2 linked regions of the Variovorax paradoxus genome follow. The protein of the gene in region 1 interacts with the protein of each later gene in a pairwise test. Links are inferred from orthologs where the notes say so. Each region holds a gene or a part of one and is shown on either strand. Other genes may lie near its edges.

Evidence for each region.
Region 2: the proteins of AACL56_RS10850 (region 1) and lpdA interact in binary tests that used the Escherichia coli proteins (3 or more experiments, as listed by UniProt). The link is inferred for Variovorax paradoxus from one-to-one orthologs.

Annotation. Positions count from the first base shown.
Region 1 is NZ_LR743507.1:2,399,898-2,410,020, forward strand. The notes cover bases 1-3,097. They hold AACL56_RS10850 (UvrD-helicase domain-containing protein), read left to right. Parts: upstream 1-378; coding sequence 379-2,817; downstream 2,818-3,097. Other genes in these bases: AACL56_RS10845 (GMP reductase), read right to left, coding at 1-173; AACL56_RS10855 (hypothetical protein), read left to right, coding at 2,932-3,097. Also shown: more of AACL56_RS10855, read left to right, coding at 3,098-3,621; AACL56_RS10860 (DUF2339 domain-containing protein), read left to right, coding at 3,636-6,782; AACL56_RS10865 (DUF3999 domain-containing protein), read left to right, coding at 6,779-8,281; AACL56_RS10870 (BPSS1780 family membrane protein), read right to left, coding at 8,312-9,142; AACL56_RS10875 (homoserine kinase), read right to left, coding at 9,152-10,123. UniProt on the Escherichia coli protein: A helicase with DNA-dependent ATPase activity. Unwinds DNA duplexes with 3'-5' polarity. Translocates on single-stranded DNA with 3'-5' polarity. Initiates unwinding more efficiently from a nicked substrate than double-stranded DNA.
Region 2 is NZ_LR743507.1:3,977,211-3,987,236, forward strand. Bases 3,690-6,689 are described here. They hold lpdA (dihydrolipoyl dehydrogenase), read right to left. Parts: upstream 6,108-6,689; coding sequence 4,272-6,107; downstream 3,690-4,271. Other genes in these bases: AACL56_RS18505 (C40 family peptidase), read left to right, coding at 3,690-4,183; AACL56_RS18515 (MFS transporter), read right to left, coding at 6,104-6,689. In the rest of the region: AACL56_RS18490 (4-hydroxyphenylacetate 3-hydroxylase family protein), read left to right, coding at 1-1,235; AACL56_RS18495 (alpha/beta hydrolase), read left to right, coding at 1,425-2,225; AACL56_RS18500 (PQQ-dependent sugar dehydrogenase), read right to left, coding at 2,230-3,321; more of AACL56_RS18505, read left to right, coding at 3,599-3,689; more of AACL56_RS18515, read right to left, coding at 6,690-6,697; aceF (dihydrolipoyllysine-residue acetyltransferase), read right to left, coding at 6,768-8,426; aceE (pyruvate dehydrogenase (acetyl-transferring), homodimeric type), read right to left, coding at 8,489-10,026. UniProt on the Escherichia coli protein: Lipoamide dehydrogenase is a component of the glycine cleavage system as well as of the alpha-ketoacid dehydrogenase complexes.

The sequences.
Region 1 (10,123 bases):
TGCGCGAGCCACAGGCAGATCGATTCGTCGACCACCGTCTTCATGTTGGCGGGCACGACCGGCAGGCGGAAGCTGCGCTCGCCCAGCGTCACACTGGTGTCGCACTCGGAGCGGCTCTCCACGCGGCACTTGCGCGGCAGCAGAAGGATGTTGTCGTAGTCGAAGATTTGCATGACCAGGCTCCTGGAAGGTATCGTTGAAAGGAACGAATGAGCGCTTGGTCCGGCCGGTTCTCGAGGTGCGTTCTGAAAAGACGCGCCCACAAAAAACCGGGCGCAAGAAACTTGGGCCCGGTGATTGAGTCTACGCGGTGTTGTGGAGGCGGGTCTTCCGATTCTTCATATAACCCGCATACGCAGTGGTTTCTACAATCGGTGGATGTTGTTTAACGATCCTGCGGCCGACGCCCCTCTCCCGAATCCTTCGGACATGCCGCTGCTCCATAACCTGAACGCGGAACAACTCGCCGCGGTCACGTTGCCGGAAGGCAACGCATTGATCCTCGCCGGTGCCGGCTCCGGCAAGACCCGCGTGCTCACCACCCGCATCGCATGGCTGCTGCAAACCGGCCAGGTCTCCGCCGGCGGCATTCTGGCGGTGACCTTCACCAACAAGGCCGCGAAGGAGATGATGACGCGGCTGACGGCGATGCTGCCGGTCAACGTGCGCGGCATGTGGATCGGCACTTTCCACGGCCTGTGCAACCGCCTGTTGCGCGCCCACTGGAAGCTGGCCAACCTGCCGTCCACTTTCCAGATCCTCGACACGCAGGACCAGCTCTCGGCCATCAAGCGCCTGATGAAGCAGTTCAACGTCGATGACGAGCGCTTTCCCGCCAAGCAGACGCAGTGGTTCATTGCCGGCGCCAAGGAAGACGGCCTGCGCCCCGACGCCGTCGAGGTGCGCAACGAGGACGACCGCAAGAAGGTCGAGCTCTACCGCCTTTACGAAGAGCAATGCCAGCGCGAAGGCGTGGTCGACTTCGGCGAGCTGATGCTGCGCAGCTACGAACTGCTGCGCGACAACGACCCGGTGCGCGAGCACTACCAGCGGCGCTTCCGCCACATCCTGATCGACGAGTTCCAGGACACCAACCGCCTGCAGTACGCGTGGATCAAGATGCTCGCGGGCAACACCGTCGCAGGCCAGTTCGAGCCGGGCCGCAACAGCGTGATCGCCGTGGGCGACGACGACCAGAGCATCTATGCGTTCCGTGGCGCGCGCGTGGGCAACATGAGCGACTTCGTGCGCGAGTTCGACGTGCGCCACCAGATCAAACTCGAGCAGAACTACCGCAGCTACAGCAACATCCTCGACTCGGCCAACGAGCTCATCAGCCACAACAAGAAACGCCTCGGCAAGAACCTGCGCACCGACCAGGGCCCCGGCGAGCCGGTGCGCGTGTACGAGTCGCCCACCGACCTGGCCGAGGCGCAGTGGATGGTCGAGGAAATGCGCCAGCTCGTGCGCGACGGCTTCGAGCGCAAGGAAATGGCGGTGCTCTATCGCAGCAACGCGCAGAGCCGGGTGATTGAAACGGCACTGTTCAATGCGTCGGTGCCGTACCGCGTGTACGGCGGGCTGCGCTTCTTCGAGCGCGCCGAAATCAAGCACGCGCTGGCCTACCTTCGCCTGCTGGAGAACAAGGACGACGACACCAGCTTCCTGCGCGTCGTCAACTTCCCACCGCGCGGCATCGGCGCGCGCACGCTCGAAACCCTGCAGGATGCCGCGCGCGCGGCCAACCGGTCGCTGCACGACGCGGTGAGCGTGGTCGGCGGCAAGTCGGGCGCCAACCTCACGGGCTTCGTCGCCAAGATCGACGTGCTGCGCGAGCAGACGCAGGGCGTGAGCCTGCGCGAGATCATCGAGCTGGTGCTCGACCACAGCGGCCTCGTGGAACACTACAAGGCCGACCGTGAAGGTGCCGACCGCATCGAGAACCTGGACGAACTGGTGAACGCGGCCGAAAGCTTCGTCACGCAGGAAGGCTTCGGCCGTGACGCGGTGGCGCTGCCGGTCGACGAACTGCGCCAGTCGCCTGCGAGCCAGGGCATCGATCTGACCCGCCCCGTGATCGACGAGCCGCTCGCGCCCGACGCCGAGACCGGCGAAACCTTGAGCCCGCTGGCCGCCTTCCTGACGCACGCCGCACTCGAGTCGGGCGACAACCAGGCGCAGGCCGGGCAGGACGCGGTCCAGCTCATGACGGTGCACGCCGCCAAGGGCCTGGAATTCGATTGCGTGTTCATCACCGGCATGGAAGAGGGCCTGTTCCCGCACGAGAACTCGATGAGCGACTTCGAGAGCCTCGAGGAAGAACGACGCCTGATGTACGTGGCGATCACGCGTGCCCGCAAGCGCCTGTACCTGAGCCACTCGCAGACGCGCATGCTGCACGGTCAGACCCGCTACAACGTCAAGAGCCGCTTCTTCGACGAACTCCCCGAAGGCGCGCTGAAATGGCTCACGCCCAAGAACCAGGGCTTCACGCCCTCGGCTTTCGGCTATGGCGGCGGCTACGGCAGCACACGCGGCGGGGCAGGGGGCTACGGCGGCGGGTACGGAGGTGGCCAGGGCTCAGGCTACGGAAGCAGCCGTGACAAGGACACCTTCGCGAGTCCTCCGGTGCCGCCGCAGAAGACGGCGCCGTCGCACGGATTGCGTTCTGGCATGCAGGTGTTCCACAACAAGTTCGGCGAGGGCACTGTCACCGCGCTGGAAGGCACGGGCGACGATGCACGCGCGCAGGTCAAGTTCGCGCGCCACGGCGTGAAGTGGCTGGCGCTTTCGGTGGCCAAGCTCACGCCGATCTGAATTGCTACCAAAGGTATAGCGAACAACGTAGACAGGACGGGCGAAAAGGCGCTTTTGCGCTGAAGGGTCGTACACTCCGCACTCGCCAAACAAGGGGAGTCAGGGATGTGGTTCTTGGGCATCATTGCCGGCCTGTTCATCGGAGCGCTGTTCGAATCGGTGCCCGTGGCGCTGGTGCTTGCGGTGGTCGGCGCGTTCGCGCTGCCGCAGCTGGTCGGCAGGAAGAAGAAAGACAAGGCCGAACCGCACCGCACCGAGGCTGAGCGCGCACCGGCTGCCGGCGCCACTGCCGCGTTGCCGGCCGCGCCGGGCGGCGGCGTGCTGAAGCTGCAGCAGCGGGTGTCGGAGCTCGAGCAGCGCGTTGCAGCGCTCGAAAGCCGGCTGGCGCAGGGCGCGACGGCCACCGGCGCACTCGAGGCACCCAAGGTGGATCGCGCCGACGCCTCGGTCATCCCCGAACTGCCTTCCGGCGAACTTGCCACGTCGATGGGTGTCACGCCGTTGCCGGAGGCGCCGCCGCTGCCCGTGGCCATGCCGGCGTCGCGCGCGGCGCAGATCGAGCAGGCGCGCCTGTCGCGCCTGCAGGCCGACGTGCCTGCGTCCGAGTCGCCGGTAGATGAAAAGGCCGCCGCGCCTTCGGTGCAAGCACCGGCCCCTGTGTCCGCGGAACCATCCGCGGAACCGCCCGCGCAACCGACCATCCAGACGCCAGTCACTGTTCGCCGCCCACCTCCACCTCCGCCACCCCCGCCACCCCCGCCGGTCCGCTGCGCGACCGCCTGCCGGCCCCCATCGCCAACCTGATCTTCGGCGGCAACATGCTGGTCAAGCTGGGCGTGCTGATCCTGTTCCTCGGGCTCGCGTTCCTGCTGCGCTACACGGCCGAACGCGTCACGGTGCCGATCGAACTGCGCTACGCGGCCGTCGCACTGGTCGGCGCGGGCCTGCTGGTGCTGGGCTGGCTGCTGCGCCACAAGCGCGCCGGCTATGCGCTGATCCTGCAGGGCGCGGGCATCGGCGTGTTCTACCTGACGACGCTCGCGGCCATGAAGCTCAGCGGGCTGCTGCCGGCCAGCGCGGGCTTCGCCTTCCTGTTCGGCGTGGCCGTGCTCAGCGCGGCACTGGCCGTGCTGCAGAACGCGCCGGTGCTGGCCATCGTGGCCGCCCTCGAAGGCTTCGCGGCACCGGTGCTGGCGTCGACCGGCTCGAACCAGCCGGTGGGTTTGTTCACCTATCTGCTGGTGCTCGACGTGGGCATCGTGCTGATCGCCTGGTTCAAGGCATGGCGCGTGCTCAACCTGATCGGCTTCGTCGGCACCTTCACGCTGGCGGCCGGCTGGGCGCACAAGTACTACACCGACGACCAGTTCGGCACCATCGAGCCCTTCCTCGTCGTCTTCTTCCTGCTGTTCACCGCCATCGGCCTGCTGTTCGCGCGGCGCACGCTGTTCGATGCGCCGGTGCAGCCCGCGCAGCCGCTTGCCACGCGCGCGCTCGACACGCTGCGCCGCGCCGGCCGCGTCGACAGCTCGCTGGTGTTCGGCACGCCCATGGTCGCCTTCGGCATGCAGGTGCTGCTGATGCGCCCGTGGGAGTACGGCGCCGCCTTCTCGGCGATGGCGCTCTCGGCCTTCTACCTGGTGCTGGGCCGGATGGTGTTCTCCACGCAGCCGAAGGGGCTGGCGTTGCTCGCGGAGGCCTATGCCATCGTCGGCGTGATCTTCGGGACGCTGGCGATTCCGCTCGGCCTCGAAGGTCAGTGGACCGGTGCGGCCTGGGCGGTCGAGGCGGCCGGCATGTACTGGCTCGGCGCGCGGCAAGGGCGCGTGTATGCGCGCGCCTTCGCCTTCGTGGTCTTCGCGGGCGCGGTGGTCAAGCTGCTCGAGGCCACGCGGATCGACGCGGCCGCGGGCCATCCGTTGCTCGACGGTTCCGTCATCGGTCCGGTGCTGGTGGCGGTCAGCGCCTTCGCGATGTGGGCGATCCATCGACGCGCCAGGCTGGACGTGGGCGACAACGCCGAGGCGCTGGCCGGCAATGCCTTGCCGTGGCTCGGCATGGCCGCGCTCACGTTGCTGCTGTGGCAATGGTTCACGCCGCCGTGGGCTGCGGCCGCCACGGCCGTGCTGGCTTCGGTGACTTTCGCGGTGGCGATCCGGCTGGCGCTGCAGCCGCTGACCTCCGTGAGCTTCGGCATGCAGGCGCTGGCGGTGGCGAGCTTCATTGCCACCCTGCACCGCACCGGCCAGGTGGTCGACGCCAAGGTGCTGCAGAGCGGATGGCAGGGCGCTGCGGTGGCCTGCCTGATCGCGCTCAGCGTGCTCGCCAGCGCCGGCTGGTCCATGCGGCAGGCGCACCGTGCGGCATTGGCGCGCGGCGTGCAGCCGGTGTGGTCGGTCGGCAATGTCGTCGGCGTGATCGCAGGCGTGAGCCTGCTGCACCTGGCGATGCTGTTCCAGGTGAGCCTGGCGCAGGCCGCATTGCTGTGGCCGTTGACGGCCACCGTCGTGCTGTGGGTGGCGCTGCGCATGGCGCACTTCCCGCTCGCGGCATTGGCGGGTGTGCTGCAGGCCCTGGCTGCCGTCGCGTTCGGCATCGGCGCAGCGGACTTCGTCGACACGGCGCGGCCGGCGTTTGCCCATCTCGGCTTCTGGACACCGGTGGTACTCGGCCTGACCGCGCTGCTTGCGGGCGATTGGCTGCGCGACGAGGCGCGTCCGCGCCCGAGCGAGCCGGCCGGCACCGCCCGCACGCGCTGGGCCAATGCATGGTGCGCGATTCCGGCGGTGCTGTGGGCGCCAGTGGTCTGGGGGCTCGGCTGGTGGCTGTTCGGGATGCTCGACGAAAGCGTTCGAGTCCTCAATCGCCACGGCCTTGCAAGCCACATTCCTGCCGCCACGATGGCGGTGGTGCTCGTCACCTCGGTGCTCGCGGCCATCGTGGCGCACCGGCGCGACTGGCCGCAGTTGGGCAAGTCGACGCTTGCCACGCTGCCGGCTTTCGGCCTGATCGCTGCGTACGGCGTCGCGGGCGGTCCCACGCCGTTCTACGTGCCGTCGAGCGCGCTGGGCTGGCTCGCCTGGCCGCTGGCTCTGGCTTGGCACCTGCGCCTGCTTCGCGCGCAAAGGCGCTGGCTCGATGCGTCGGCGCTCACGCCGTTCCATGTCGCGGGCTTCTGGCTGTTCCTGCTGCTGGCTGCGCGCGAATGCCAGTGGCAGCTCGGCCGCGTCGGCGGCGAGTGGTCGAGCTGGCAACTGCTGGGCTGGGCCATCGTGCCGGCGCTGGTGCTCTGGGCACTGCGCTCTCGCGCGCTGCTGCAGCGCTGGCCGCTTACCGCGTTCCGCAGCGCCTACCTGGAGTTCGCCGCCACGCCGGTGGCGGCCTACCTGCTGGCCTGGGTGTGGGTGACCAATGCGGCCAGCCCGGGCGACGCGTCGCCGCTGCCCTATGTGCCGCTGCTGAACCCGCTCGAGCTGGCGCAATGGCTGGTGCTGTTCGCACTGGTGCTCTGGTGGCGTGCGCTGCCCGTCGGCTCGTTCGCGCGCGTCCAGCCGATGGCCGCGAAGGGCGCGGCCGGCGTCACGGGGCTGGCGCTGCTGACCGGCATGGTGCTGCGCAGCAGCCATCACTACGCGGGCGTCGATTGGAACTTCGATGCCCTCTACGCCTCATGGCTCACGCAGGCGGCGCTGTCGATCACCTGGGCAATCTGCGGCGTGGTCGCGATGGTGCTGGGCCATTCGCGCCGCGTGCGCACGCTCTGGGTGGCGGGTGCCGCGCTGCTCGGCGTGGTGGTGCTGAAGCTGTTCTTCGTCGAACTGGCGGACCGCGGCGGCCTGTTCCGCATCGTGTCGTTCATTGCAGTGGGCGCCTTGCTGTTGCTGGTGGGTTACTTCGCGCCGGTACCGCCGAAGAAGGACGATGCGGCGGCGCCGAAGACGCCCACGGAAGGCGGTGCCGCATGAGCGCGCCGATGACGTGGACGCTTCGCGCCGGCGCCGCGTTGATGGCGGCGGGTTGCGGGCTTGCCGCTGCGCAGCCGGCCACCACCGCCCCGATCACGCTGGAGGGCACCGGGCCCTATCACCGGCTCACGCTGCCGATCGCGCTCTATGGCCGCGCCGCCTACGCCGACCTGCGAGACCTGCGGGTGCGCAACGCCGCCGGCCATCCCGTGCCCTACGCCTGGCTGCGCAACGAAGCCGCCGCGCCGAAGACCGCCTCGCGCGACGTGCCGATCTTTGCGCTGCCCGGCATCGCGGCCAGCGCCGCGCCGGGCGATACGGCACTCGCGTTCTCGGTGCGGCCCGACGGTTCGCTGAAGCTCGAGAGCAAGGCCGCCGAGGCCCGCGGCAGCGACGACGCGCCGCAATGGCTGATCGACGTGAGCCAGGTCAAGGGCAGCCTGCTGCAGGCCCGCTTCGAGATCGCGCCCGCTGCGCGCGGCCTGTTCGCCTTCCGGCTCGAGGCCAGCGACGACCTGCGCCAGTGGCGGCCGGTGAGCGGCGAAGAGCAACTGGTGCGACTGGCGCACGGCGGCCAGACCATCGAGCGCCTCGCGGTCGAACTGGACCATGTGCGCGCGCGCTTCCTGCGCCTGCGCTGGAGCGACCCGAAGAACGGTGCAGTGCTGACCCGCGTGGGCATCGACAGCGTGCAGGAGGTCGAGCCCGTCGCGCCGATCGAATGGTCGGTTGCCCTGAGGCCGGAGCGCTGCGGCACCGACCACTGCGACTACCTGCTGCCGCACGGCGTGCCGGTGCAGGGCCTGCGAATCGATCTGGCCGACGTCAACACGCTGGCGCAGGTCGCCGTCTCGGGCTTGTCCGATCCGGCCGTTGCGGCCGCCCCGCAGCCGGTGATCGTGCCGCGCAACCCGCTCTACGCCTTGCGGCATCCGCAGCGCCGTCCCGTGCAGCAGGCCGCCGGCCCGGACGAAACGCCACTGGTCGATGCCGTGGTGTACCGCCTCGCGCAGGCCGGCGGCGAGGCGCGCTCGCCAGTGCTGGCGCTCGATGGTGCGGTGCATCCGCGGCTGCGGCTGCGCACGGCGGGGCCGGTCAGCATGCTGGGCGCCACGCCGCCGACGATCGCCGTCGCCGTGGTGCCGCGCACGCTGGTGTTCCTCGCGCAGGGTGAAGCGCCGTTTTCATTGGCATGGCGCGCGGCGCCGGCAAGGGACGCCGTCGAGGGCAGCGAGCCCGGCGCGCCGCTGGCGTTGTCGACGCTGATCCCGGGGTATGCGGCAGACAAGCCGGTGGTCGCCGGCAATGCCTCGGTCGCGCTGCCTGCGGCGACGGCTGTCAATGCGACGGTCGCCGCGGCCGTTCAGCCGCCGGTCCCCGCGCAGGAGCCGTCGCGCAAATGGTGGTTGTGGGGAGCGCTGGGGGGTGGCCTGCTGCTGCTGGCCGGCATGGCATGGTCGCTGTTTGCCAGCCTGCGCAAGGATGCGCAGCGGCCCTGACCCCGGTGACGGGTACGGGCCGCTTCCTGTTCAGTTCGCGTCGAAGGTGTCGCGGAAGGTGAACCAGGTCGAGCTCAGCGACATCGCCGCCAGCACCAGCGCGGTGCCGACGATCATGATGTTGCCCACCGCCAGCGCGGCGCCGCCCGAGCCCAGCGCGCCCACGCCGACCAGCAGCGTGGCCAGCAGGCCCATGGCAATGCCCGCCAGCAGGAACACGCCGAACCATGCGATGCCGAACAGCGAATAGGCACCGAAGTTGCGGAACAGCGCGACGATGCTGAAGAAGATGCTCTTCACCGGCTCCACGCGGTGCCAGTGCACCAGCGCCGGCGCATGCCACATGGCCAGCGACAGCGGCAGGTTGAGGCACATCAGCAGCATGCGCGCGACCTGGAAGTCGCTGCTGGCCACGATCTCGGGCGTGAGCGGATCGTCGAGCAGGTAGGCGCGGGCCAGTTGGCCGCCGTCGACCAGCGTGGTTACCAGCACGGCCAGCACGAAGAACACCGCCGAGATCACGCCCAGCACCACCAGCGAGCGCCATTCGGTGCGCATGGCGGCGAACACCGCCACGAACATCGCCGAGCCCGTGGGGCGGCGCGCATCGCCGGCGCGCCCGATGCCTTCCGCGTTGTCGGTGTAGGCGACCGAGGTGGCCACCATCAGGCCCAAGGTCATGAAAGGCACCAGCCCGGGCGCCAGCAGGCTGCCCAGGATGGGCACGACCGACACCGTCGAGATCACCGCCATCAGCAGGAAGAACAGCGAGATGAAGGCCAGCGGCTGCCGCAAGAAGGTCTTGAGTCCGAGGCGGACCCATTCGGCGCCGGTTCGCGCCGGCACGAGGTTGAGTTTCATGTGTTCGGGTCAGGCAGCCAAGGCAGGCTCGAGGGTCTGCGCCATGGCATGCGGGTGGGTGGCGCGGCCGCGCAGCACGCGCTCGAAATGCGCGGGGTCGTGCGGCTTGAGCATGCTCGCCTCGCGTGGCAGGTGGAAGTCCCAGAGGCGGGAAATCCAGAAACGCAGCGCGGCGGCGCGCAGCATCGCGGGCAGCAGGGCGCGTTCGGAGGCGTTCAGGGCGCGAACGCTCTCGTAGGCCGAGAGCAGCGCGTCGGCGCGCTCGGCGTCGTGCCGGCCGGTGGGCAGGTCGATCGCCCAGTCGTTCAGGCACACGGCCAGATCGAACAGCCAGGTGTCGGTGCCGGCGAAGTAGAAGTCGAACACGCCGGTCAGGCGCGGCGGTGCATCGGCATCGCCGCCGGTCGCGAACATCACGTTGTCGCGGAACATGTCGGCATGCACCGGCCCGCGAGGCAGCGCAGCGTAGGCCGACGTTTCGGCAACATGGTTCTGGTAGGCAAGCTCGGCGCGCAGCAGGCTGGCCTGCGATTCCTCGATGTAGGGCAGCACCACGGGCACCGTCTCGTTCCACCAGGGCAGGCCGCGCAGGTTGGGCTGGATGCGCGGGTAGTCGCGCCCGGCAACGTGCATGCGCGCCAGCATCGCACCCAGTTCGGCGCAATGTGCGGGGCCGGGTGCCAGTTCGCTGCGGCCCGAGAGTTTCTGCACCACCGCGGCGGGCTTGCCTGCCACCATGTGCAGCAGGTCGCAGCCGCTATCGGCCGCCGGCGAGGCGGGCTGGCCCTTCCTCGGCGTGTCGGTTGCGGCGGGAGCAGAGACCGGTGCCGGCACCGGCAGGCCGGCGGCCGACAGGTGCTTCATCAGGCAAAGGTAGTAAGGCAGCTGTTCGGCGCTCAGGCGTTCGAAGAGCGTCAGCACGAATTCGCCCGATTCGGTGGTGGCGAAGTAGTTGGTGTTCTCGATGCCGCCCTCGATGCC
Region 2 (10,026 bases), 1.6 Mb from region 1 along the record:
CCGAGCACACCGCCCGCTTTCACGAGTACCTGCACCGCGTGCAGGACCAGGACCTCACGCTCGGCGTGGCCATGACCGACGCCAAGGGCGACCGCAGCCGGCGTCCGCACGAGCAGGCCAACGTCGACAGCTACCTGCACGTGGTGGAGCGCAACACGCGCGGCATCGTCATCTCGGGCACAAAGGCCATCGTGACGGGTGCACCCTACGTGCACGAGCTGCTGGTCATGCCCTGCCGCAACATGGGCAAGGAGGATGCCGACTTCGCCGTCTGCTGCGCCGTGCCGCTGGACGCGCCGGGCCTCACCATCGTTGCGCGCCCGGCGGGCCGGCCCGGCGAGAAGCTCGAGCACGGCGACGCGCTGTTCAGCCGCAAGTACGGCCAGAGCACCGGCGTGTGCATGTTCGACAAGGTGTTCGTGCCGTGGGAGCGGGTGTTCTACGCGGGCGACAACGGGACCTGGGAGCACTCCGGCCACCTGACCTACAGCTACGCCACGCACCACCGCCACAGCTGCATCGGCGCGCGGGCGGGCTTCGGCGACCTGCTGATCGGCGCCGGCGCGCTGATGTGCGAGGCCAACGGCTTCGACCCGGGCAAGGAAAGCCACCTGCGCGAGCAGATGGTCGAACTCATCACCATCACCGAAAGCTTCTTCGCCTGCGGCGTGGCGGCCAGCGTTTACGGCAAGGCGGACGAGCACTGCGAGGTGTTCATGCCCGACCCGGTGTTCAGCAACATCGGCAAGCTGCTGCTGGCCACGAAGATCTACGACATGCACCGCATTGCGCACTATGTGAGCGGCGGGTTGATCGTCACCCTGCCCGGTCCCGACGAAGACCACAACCCCGAGACCGCCGCACGCCTGTCGGACGTGCTGCGCGCCAACCCGGCCATTCCCTACGAACAGCGCATCGAAACGGCGCGCTTCATCGAAGACCTCACGGCCGGCTACCAGGGCGGCTGGTACAGCGTTATCAGCCTGCATGGCGGCGGATCGCCGGCCGCCATGAAGCAGGAGATCTGGCGCAACTACCCGGTCGGCTCGAAGGTGGAACTGGTCGAGCGCATCCTGGAGCGCGGCATCGCCGCCGACGGCTCGCCGGCCGCCGCGCCGCACGACCCGGCCCGCGCCATCACCCGCAACCGCCAGCCCGGCAAGTGCTGCGACACCGGCTGTACGACAACGGGACGGCCGGTGATGGTCGACCTGCCAGCATCGAGGCACGCCTAGGAACTGTCGCGTCAACACCGAAGGCGGCCTGCTTGCGAGGCGATCCGGCGGGGCGGACCACAGCCGCCCGTCGGCGCCCTTCTGGTTCGCGAGCACGCACGACGCCGCGCGCTCCCTGAGCATTGATTCACGGGCCGCGCCGCACTTCGCACCCCTTGCACCGCGTGCACAGGCCCTAGACTGCGGCGGATGAAGCTCCTTTTGTCGAAACGGCTGCGCCTGGCGGCGCTGGGCGTGGCCGCCGCCGCGCTCCTTCTCACCGCATGCGGCGGCATGCGCAAGACCACGACACCGCTGGCGACCTCGCTCGAGAAAAGCGGATGCATGCGCAATGCCGACACGCTGCTGGTGATGCTGCCCGGTGCGTATTCGACACCCGAAGAATTCGAGCGCGAAGGGTTCGTGCGCGCCGTGCAGGACAACCGCGTCGCAGCCGACGTGATGCTGGTCGACGCTCACCTGGGCTACTACAACGACAGGACCATCCTCGAGCGCCTCGACGCCGACGTCGTAGCGCCAGCGCGCAGCCAGGGCTACCGTCGCATATGGCTTGTCGGGATCTCCGTCGGCGGCTTCGGCAGCCTGCTCTACGCGCAGACGCATCCCGGCGCGCTGGCCGGCGTGGTGACGATCGCGCCGTACCTCGGCGAACGGGTGCTGGGCAGCGACATCGCCAACGCCGGAGGCCTCGGGGCCTGGAAGGGGCCTTTGGGTGAGCCATCCGGTGGCAATCCACGCACGCCGAATGAGACCCAACTGTGGCAATGGCTGCGCGGCTACGTGGGCTTCACGCAGACGGCGGACGCGAGGCCCCCGCTCTATCTGGGCTACGCCACTGACGATCGCTTCGCCTTCAGCCACCGCCTCCTGGCGGCGGCCTTGCCGCCGGAACGCGTCTTTACGACCGAAGGCGGCCACGACTGGCCTGAGTGGACACGCCTGTGGCGGCGCATGCTGCCGACGCTGCCGCTGCCGGGCTGCCCCGGCTGAGGCTTCAGTTCGGCTTCAGGCGCAGCAGCTTGCCGTCGGCCTCGTCGGTGAGCACGTAGAGCAGCCCGTCGGGGCCCTGCTTCACGTCACGGATGCGCGCGCGGCCGTCGGCCAGCAGCTTGTGCTCCGCCACCACCTTGCCGCCCTTGAGCTCGATGCGGTCGAGATACCCGAACTTCAGCGAACCGATGAAAAGGTTGCCCTTCCAGGCCGCGCCGTACCTGTCGCTGGTCAGGAACGCCATGCCGGACGGCGCGATCGACGGCACCCAGTAATGCAGCGGCTGCTCCATCCCGTCCTTCGCGGTGATGCCGTCGCCGATCTTCCCGCCGCCGTAGTTCTCGCCGTAGGTGATCACCGGCCAGCCGTAGTTTCGGCCCGCCAGCGGAATGTTGATTTCGTCGCCGCCTTGCGGGCCGTGCTCGTTCATCCAGAAGCGGCCGTCGGGGCCGAGCGTAGCGCCCTGCCCGTTGCGGTGACCGTAGCTCCAGATCTCGGGCAGCGCACCGGCCTTTCCAACGAAGGGGTTGTCCGCGGGCACCGAGCCGTCCTTGGCGATGCGGATCACCTTGCCGAGATGGTTGTCGAGCTTCTGCGCGTCCTCCTTGCGGCTGAAGCGCTCGCCCAAGGTGAGAAACAGCGTGCCGTCGCGCGCCTCGACGATGCGGCAGCCGAAGTGGTTCCGGCTTGCGACCTTGGGTTTCTGGCTGAAGATGACCTTGAGCGCTTCGAGCTTCGTGCCGTCCGCAGAGAGGGTGGCGCGTGCGAGCGCAGTGCTGTTAGCGGAGCCGGCTGCGTCGGCCTCGGAAAAGCAGAAATACAGGGTTCGGTTCTTCTCGAAGGCAGAGTCGCCCAGAACGTCGAGCAGGCCGCCCTGCCCGCCCGCAGCGATGCTGGGCAAGCCCGCGATGGGCGCACCGACCGTGCCGTCGGCGGCGACCAGTCGCATGCGGCCGGGTCTCTCGGTGACGATGAAACGGCCACCCGGCACGAACGCAATGCCCCATGGGTTTTCGAGGCCGGTTGCGATGGTCTCCGGCGTGCCCTGGGCGCTCGCAATACTGAAGAAACCGGTTCCGGCAGCGCCCAGAAACATGCTCAAGGCGATAACAGGCCACTTGGCTCGATTCATGACTTTTCCGGTGGGTTAGAGCGAACTTGGCGAAAGATAGCAACCAGGCACAGATCGAGGGCCAATCCACCCACCGCAAAAAAACACTTCCGCAACCAACCGCTTATGGTCAATAAACGTCCACCGTTACATTTTTTCTCCGGCCCGATCAAAAATCTCAATGTGAATCAATGACTTACAGAGACTTTTGCTAATTCTTTTTAAATTGACATAACCGCGCGTCATCAATATCCTACGCGCCATGCGTTTTTTCGTCCTACCCGCGTCTCTCCTATTTGCCGTAGCTGTCCATGCAGCCCCTCAACAGGATAAAACCGATGACGAGTTGGCACGCCTGCTGGCCGACAAGGGCCTGATCGGGCAGCTCAAGCAGGTCCGCCAGACCGTCACCGAACGTACGTCGGATCTGGTAGTTACCGCAATCGGCTTCCTCGGCGTGCCGTACCGCCGCGGCGGCAACACCGCCGAATCGGGCTTCGACTGCAGCGGCTTCGTCCGCGCCATGTACAACCAGACGGTCGGCCACATGCTTCCGCGTCGCGCCGAAGAACAGGCAGCTGCCACCGAAAAGATCGACGCCAGCCAGCTCAAGCCCGGCGACCTCGTGTTCTTCAACACCATGCGCCGCGCTTTCAGCCACGTTGGCATCTATGTCGGCGAAGGCAAGTTCATCCACTCTCCCCGCACTGGCGCGCAGGTTCGCGTGGAAGACATGAACGGCAGCTACTGGCAACGCCGCTTCGACGGCGCCCGCCGCGTTCTCGGCGGCCCGACGGACGAAGTCAAGGCCGCAGCCGTCGCCAACCTGCCCAGCACAGGCAACTGACCGCTCCGCAGCGCAGTCTCCGGAACAAAAAAATCCCGCCAAGGCGGGATTTTTTTATGGGCGCTCGGCAAGCGCCCCCAGGGTTCGATCAGCTCTTCTTCGCAGGCGGCAGATCGGTACAGGTGCCGTGAGCCACTTCCGCCGCCATGCCGATGCTTTCGCCCAGCGTCGGGTGCGGGTGAATGGTCTTGCCGATGTCGATCTCGTCCGCACCCATCTCGATCGCCAGAGCGATCTCGCCGATCATGTCGCCGGCATGCGTACCGACGATGCCGCCGCCGAGGATGCGATGCGTCTCGGCGTCGAACAGCAGCTTGGTGAAGCCTTCGTCGCGGCCGTTGGCGATGGCGCGGCCCGACGCCGTCCAGGGGAAGTGCCCCTTCTTGACCTTGATGCCTTCTGCCTTCGCCTGGTCTTCCGTCAGGCCGACCCATGCCACCTCGGGGTCGGTGTAGGCCACGCTGGGGATCACGCGCGCGTTGAACGCCGCGCTCGACAGTTCCTTGTCGCCCTTCAGTTCGCCCGCAATCACCTCGGCCGCCACGTGCGCTTCATGCACCGCCTTGTGCGCGAGCATGGGCTGGCCCACGATGTCACCGATGGCGAAGATGTGCGGCACGTTGGTGCGCATCTGGATGTCGACATTGATGAAGCCGCGGTCGGTCACTGCCACGCCGGCCTTGTCGGCACCGATCTTCTTGCCGTTCGGGCTGCGGCCCACCGCCTGCAGCACCAGGTCGTACACCTGCGGTTCCTTGGGCGCGTTCTCGCCCTCGAAGGTGACCTTGATGCCTTCCTTCGTGGCCTCGGCGCCGACCGTCTTGGTCTTCAGCATGATGTTGTCGAAGCGCGGCGCGTTCATCTTCTGCCAGACCTTCACCAGGTCGCGGTCGGCGCCCTGCATCAGGCCGTCGAGCATCTCGACCACATCGAGGCGCGCGCCCAGCGTGGAATACACCGTGCCCATTTCCAGGCCGATGATGCCGCCGCCCAGGATCAGCATGCGCTTGGGGTCGGTGCCGAGTTCGAGCGCGCCTGTGGAATCGACCACACGCGGATCCTTGGGCATGAAAGGCAGGCTAACGGCCTGCGAGCCGGCCGCGATGATGGCGTTGCGGAACTTCACGGTCTGCTTGCTGCCCGTGGTGTCCCAGCCGGTGCCGGAGGTTTCTTCGACCTCGATGTGGTGCGGGTCGACGAAATTGCCCACGCCGCGCAGCACCGTCACCTTGCGCATCTTGGCCATGGCCGTGAGGCCGCCGGTGAGCTTGCCCACTACCTTGTTCTTGTGGCCGAGCAGCTTGGCGCGATCGACCGTCGGCGCGGCAAAGCTCACGCCCAGATCGGCGAAATGCTTCACCTCGTCCATGACCGACGCCACGTGCAGCAGCGCCTTCGACGGAATGCAGCCGACGTTCAGGCACACGCCGCCGAGGGTGGCGTAGCGCTCGATCAGCACCACCTTCAGGCCGAGATCGGCAGCACGGAAAGCCGCCGAATAACCGCCAGGGCCTGCGCCGAGCACGATCACGTCGCATTCGACGTCGACCTTGTCACCGTAGCTGGAGGCCACGGGCGCCGCAACGGGGGACGGCGCAGCCGCCTTGGGTGCGGGAGCCGCGGCTGCAGCAGCCGGCGCAGCAGTCGACGCAGGGGCCGCTGCAGCCGGCGCGGGCGCCGCCGCACCATCCGCCTCCAGCGTCAGCACCACCGAGCCCTGCTTGACCTTGTCGCCCACCTTCACGGCAATGGCCTTGACCACGCCGGCGGCCGAGGACGGGATCTCCATCGAGGCCTTGTCCGATTCGACCGTGATCAGCGACTGTTCGGCCTTGACCGTGTCTCCGACGTTGACCAGCACCTCGATGACTGCCACTTCGTCGAAGTCGCCGATGTCGGGCACCTTGATTTGTTGTTCGCTCATTTGGACACTTTCAGTTTGAGTGTGAGAACGTCGACCGGTGGGGCCGAATTGCGATCGAATTCGCAGGCGGCAGCAATGCCTGCCTCCGCCACGTCGCGCGCGCCGCGCGACTTGATGTCATAGGCCGCATGCATGGCGCCGAGTGCGAAGCTGCGTCCCGAGCCGATGGCCCAGAACTGCTTGAACTCGAACACCTCGCGGTAGCTGTAGATGCCGTAGATGCCGCTCTGGTTGGCCATCAGCATCGTGAACTGGCTCGACTCGTACGGCTCGTGGTCGTCTTCCTTGGTCTGCATGAAGAACGACTCCTTCAGCACCGGATGCAGCATCGTGAAGGTGCGGAAGATCTCGTGCTTGCTGCCGAACAGCAGCTGCTCGCGTGGCTGCGCGGCCAGTGCATGCTGCAGCACCAGGAAGTGCGCCGCGGCGCCGGCCATCGCAAACAGGCTCGTGCCCGCCGCGTCCTCGACGGTGAAGATCTTCTGGTTCGCTTCGGCGCGGTGCGAAAGCCGCGTGTCGCCGAAGGTCACCAGGGAATCGGCCGCCATCGTGACTTGGCCGCCCTTGCGGACGGCCACGACCGTGGTCATGACTGCTCCCGCCGGGCCGCCCCAAGGGAGCAGCCCCCTATGGAGGGGAGCACCGAAGGTGCTCGGGGCGTCATAGCAGGATGCGACGGTAGTCCGCGAGCACTTGCCCCAGGTAGGCGTTGAAACGCGCAGCCAGGGCGCCGTCGATCACGCGGTGGTCGTACGACAGCGACATCGGCAGCGTGAGACGCGGCACGAACTGCTTGCCGTCCCACACCGGCTTCATCGCGCTCTTCGACAGGCCGAGGATGGCGACTTCGGGCGCGTTGATGATGGGCGTGAAGTGCGTGCCGCCGATGCCGCCGAGCGAACTGATCGAGAAGCAGCCACCCTGCATGTCGGCCGAGCCGAGCTTGCCGTCGCGCGCCTTCTTGGCGAGTTCGCCCATTTCGGCGCTGATCTGCAGGATGCCCTTCTTGTCGGCATCCTTGAGCACCGGCACCACGAGGCCGTTGGGCGTGTCCGCCGCGAAACCGATGTTGTAGTACTGCTTGTAGACGAGCTGGTCGCCGTCCAGGCTGGTGTTGAACTCGGGGAATTTCTTCAGCGCCGCGACCACCGCCTTGATGACGAAGGCCAGCATCGTGACCTTCACGCCCGATTTCTCGTTCTCCTTGTTGGTGGAGACGCGGAAGGCCTCGAGCTCGGTGATGTCGGCTTCGTCGTTGTTCGTGACGTGCGGGATCATCACCCAGTTGCGGTGCAGGTTGGCACCGCTGAGCTTCTTGATCCGCGACAGGTCCTTGCGCTCGACGGTGCCGAACTTCGCGAAGTCGACCTTGGGCCACGGAATGAGGCCCAGCGCGGCACCATCACCACCAGCGGCCGGCGCCTTGGCGGCCGAGGCCTTGGTGCTGGCCTGGCCGCTCATCACGGCCTTGGTGAAGTTCTGGATGTCTTCCTGCGTGATGCGGCCCTTGGGCCCCGAGCCCTTGACCTCTTCGAGCGGCACGCCGAGTTCGCGGGCGAACTTGCGCACCGAGGGCGAGGCATGCGGCAGGTTGCCGGTGGGGGCTGCCGTCGGCTGGTGAGCCGCTGCCGGTGCCGCGGCGGGAGTTGCAGCTGCGGGCGCCGGAGCGCTCGCCGGTGCCGGAGCGGCCGCCGCCTGTGCAGGCGCGGGAGCCGCAGCCGGCGCAGCGGCGGCTCCTGCGGAGCCTTCGAGCACCGCGATCAGGTCGCCGATGTTGACGGTGTCGCCCACCTTGACCTTCAGTTCCTTCAGCACGCCGGCAGCCGACGACGGGATTTCCATCGAGGCCTTGTCCGATTCGACCGTGATCAACGACTGCTCGGCCGCGACCGTGTCGCCCACCTTCACCAGCAGTTCGATGACGGCGACGTCCTTGAAGTCGCCGATGTCCGGCACCTTGACCTCGACCGGACCGGAGGCCGCGGGCGCCGCTGCAGGTGCTGCCGCGGCCGGTGCAGGCGCGGCGGCTGCTGCGGGTGCGGCAGCAGGCGCAGGGGCCGGCGCTGCAGCGGCACCGCCACCTTCGGCCTCGAGCACGAGCACCACCGAGCCCTCCTTCACCTTGCCGCCGACCTCGACCTTCAGTTCCTTCACGACACCGGCGGTCGACGACGGAATCTCCATCGACGCCTTGTCCGATTCGACGGTGATGAGCGACTGCTCGGCCTTGACCGTGTCGCCCACCTTCACGAGCACCTCGATCACCGCGACTTCATCGAAATCGCCGATGTCGGGCACTTTCACTTCCACTGCTGCCATATCGTTTGTCTCCCGCCGTGAGGCGCCGTTTCGTTCGTTGGTTGTTGATTGCCTGGCGAGGCTCAGGCGTAGAGCGGGTTGACCTTGTCGACGTTGATGCCGTACTTCTTGATGGCTTCGACCACCTTGGCGACCGGCACCGTGCCATCTTCGCTCAGCGCCTTGAGCGCGGCCACCACGATGTAGTGACGGTTGATCTCGAAGTGCTCGCGCAGCTTGTTGCGGAAGTCGCTCCGGCCGAAGCCGTCGGTACCCAACACCTTGTAGGTGCGGCCCTTCGGGACGAAGGGGCGGATCTGCTCCGCGTAGGCCTTCATGTAGTCGGTCGATGCGACCACCGGGCCGGTCGTGGCGCCGAGCTGCTCGGCCACGAAAGGCACGCGCGGCGTCTGGTCGGGATGCAGCAGGTTCCAGCGGTCGGCGTCCTGGCCGTCGCGCGTGAGTTCGTTGAAGCTCGGGCAGCTCCACACGGAAGCCGACACGCCCCAGTCCTTCTCGAGCAGTTCCTGCGCGGCAAAGCTCTCGCGCAGGATGGTGCCGCTGCCCAGCAGTTGCACGGTGGGCGCCTTGGCCTTGAGCGCGGGGCCCTGCTTCGACAGGTACATGCCCTTGATGATCTGCTCTTCGGTGCCGGGCTGCAGGCCGGGCATCGGGTAGTTCTCGTTGAGCAGCGTCAGGTAGTAGTAGACGTTGTCCTGCTTCTCGACCATGCGCTTGAGGCCATGGTGCAGGATCACGCCGACTTCGTGCGCGAAGGTCGGGTCGTAGCTCACGCAGTTCGGGATGGTGTTGGCCAGGATGTGGCTGTGGCCGTCCTCGTGCTGCAGGCCTTCGCCGTTCAGCGTGGTGCGTCCCGACGTGCCGCCCAGCAGGAAGCCGCGGGCCTGCATGTCGCCGGCCGCCCAGGCCAGGTCGCCGATGCGCTGGAAGCCGAACATCGAGTAGTACACGTAGAACGGCACCATGATGCGGTTGTTCGTGCTGTACGAGGTGGCCGCCGCGATCCAGCTCGACATGCCACCGGCTTCGTTGATGCCTTCCTGCAGGATCTGGCCGGCCTTGTCTTCCTTGTAGTACATGACCTGGTCCTTGTCGACCGGGGTGTACTGCTGACCGTGCGGGTTGTAGATGCCGATCTGGCGGAACAGGCCTTCCATGCCGAACGTGCGAGCCTCGTCCACCAGGATGGGCACGACGCGCGGGCCAAGCGCCTTGTCGCGCAGCAGCTGCGTGAGGAAGCGGACGTAGGCCTGCGTGGTCGAGATCTCGCGGCCTTCGGCCGTGGGCTCCATCACCGACTTGAAGGTTTCCAGCGAAGGTACGGTGAAGCTCTCGTCGGCCTTGGTGCGGCGATGCGGCAGGTAACCGCCGAGGGCCTTGCGGCGCTCGTGCAGGTACTTCATTTCAGGCGTGTCGTCGGCCGGCTTGTAGAACGGCAGCTCGGCGATCTGGCTGTCGGGAATCGGGATGTTGAAGCGGTCGCGGAAGATCATGATGTCCTCGTCGCTGAGCTTCTTGGTCTGGTGCACGTTGTTCTTGCCCTCGCCGATCTTGCCCATGCCGAAGCCCTTGACGGTCTTCACGAGCAGCACCGTGGGCT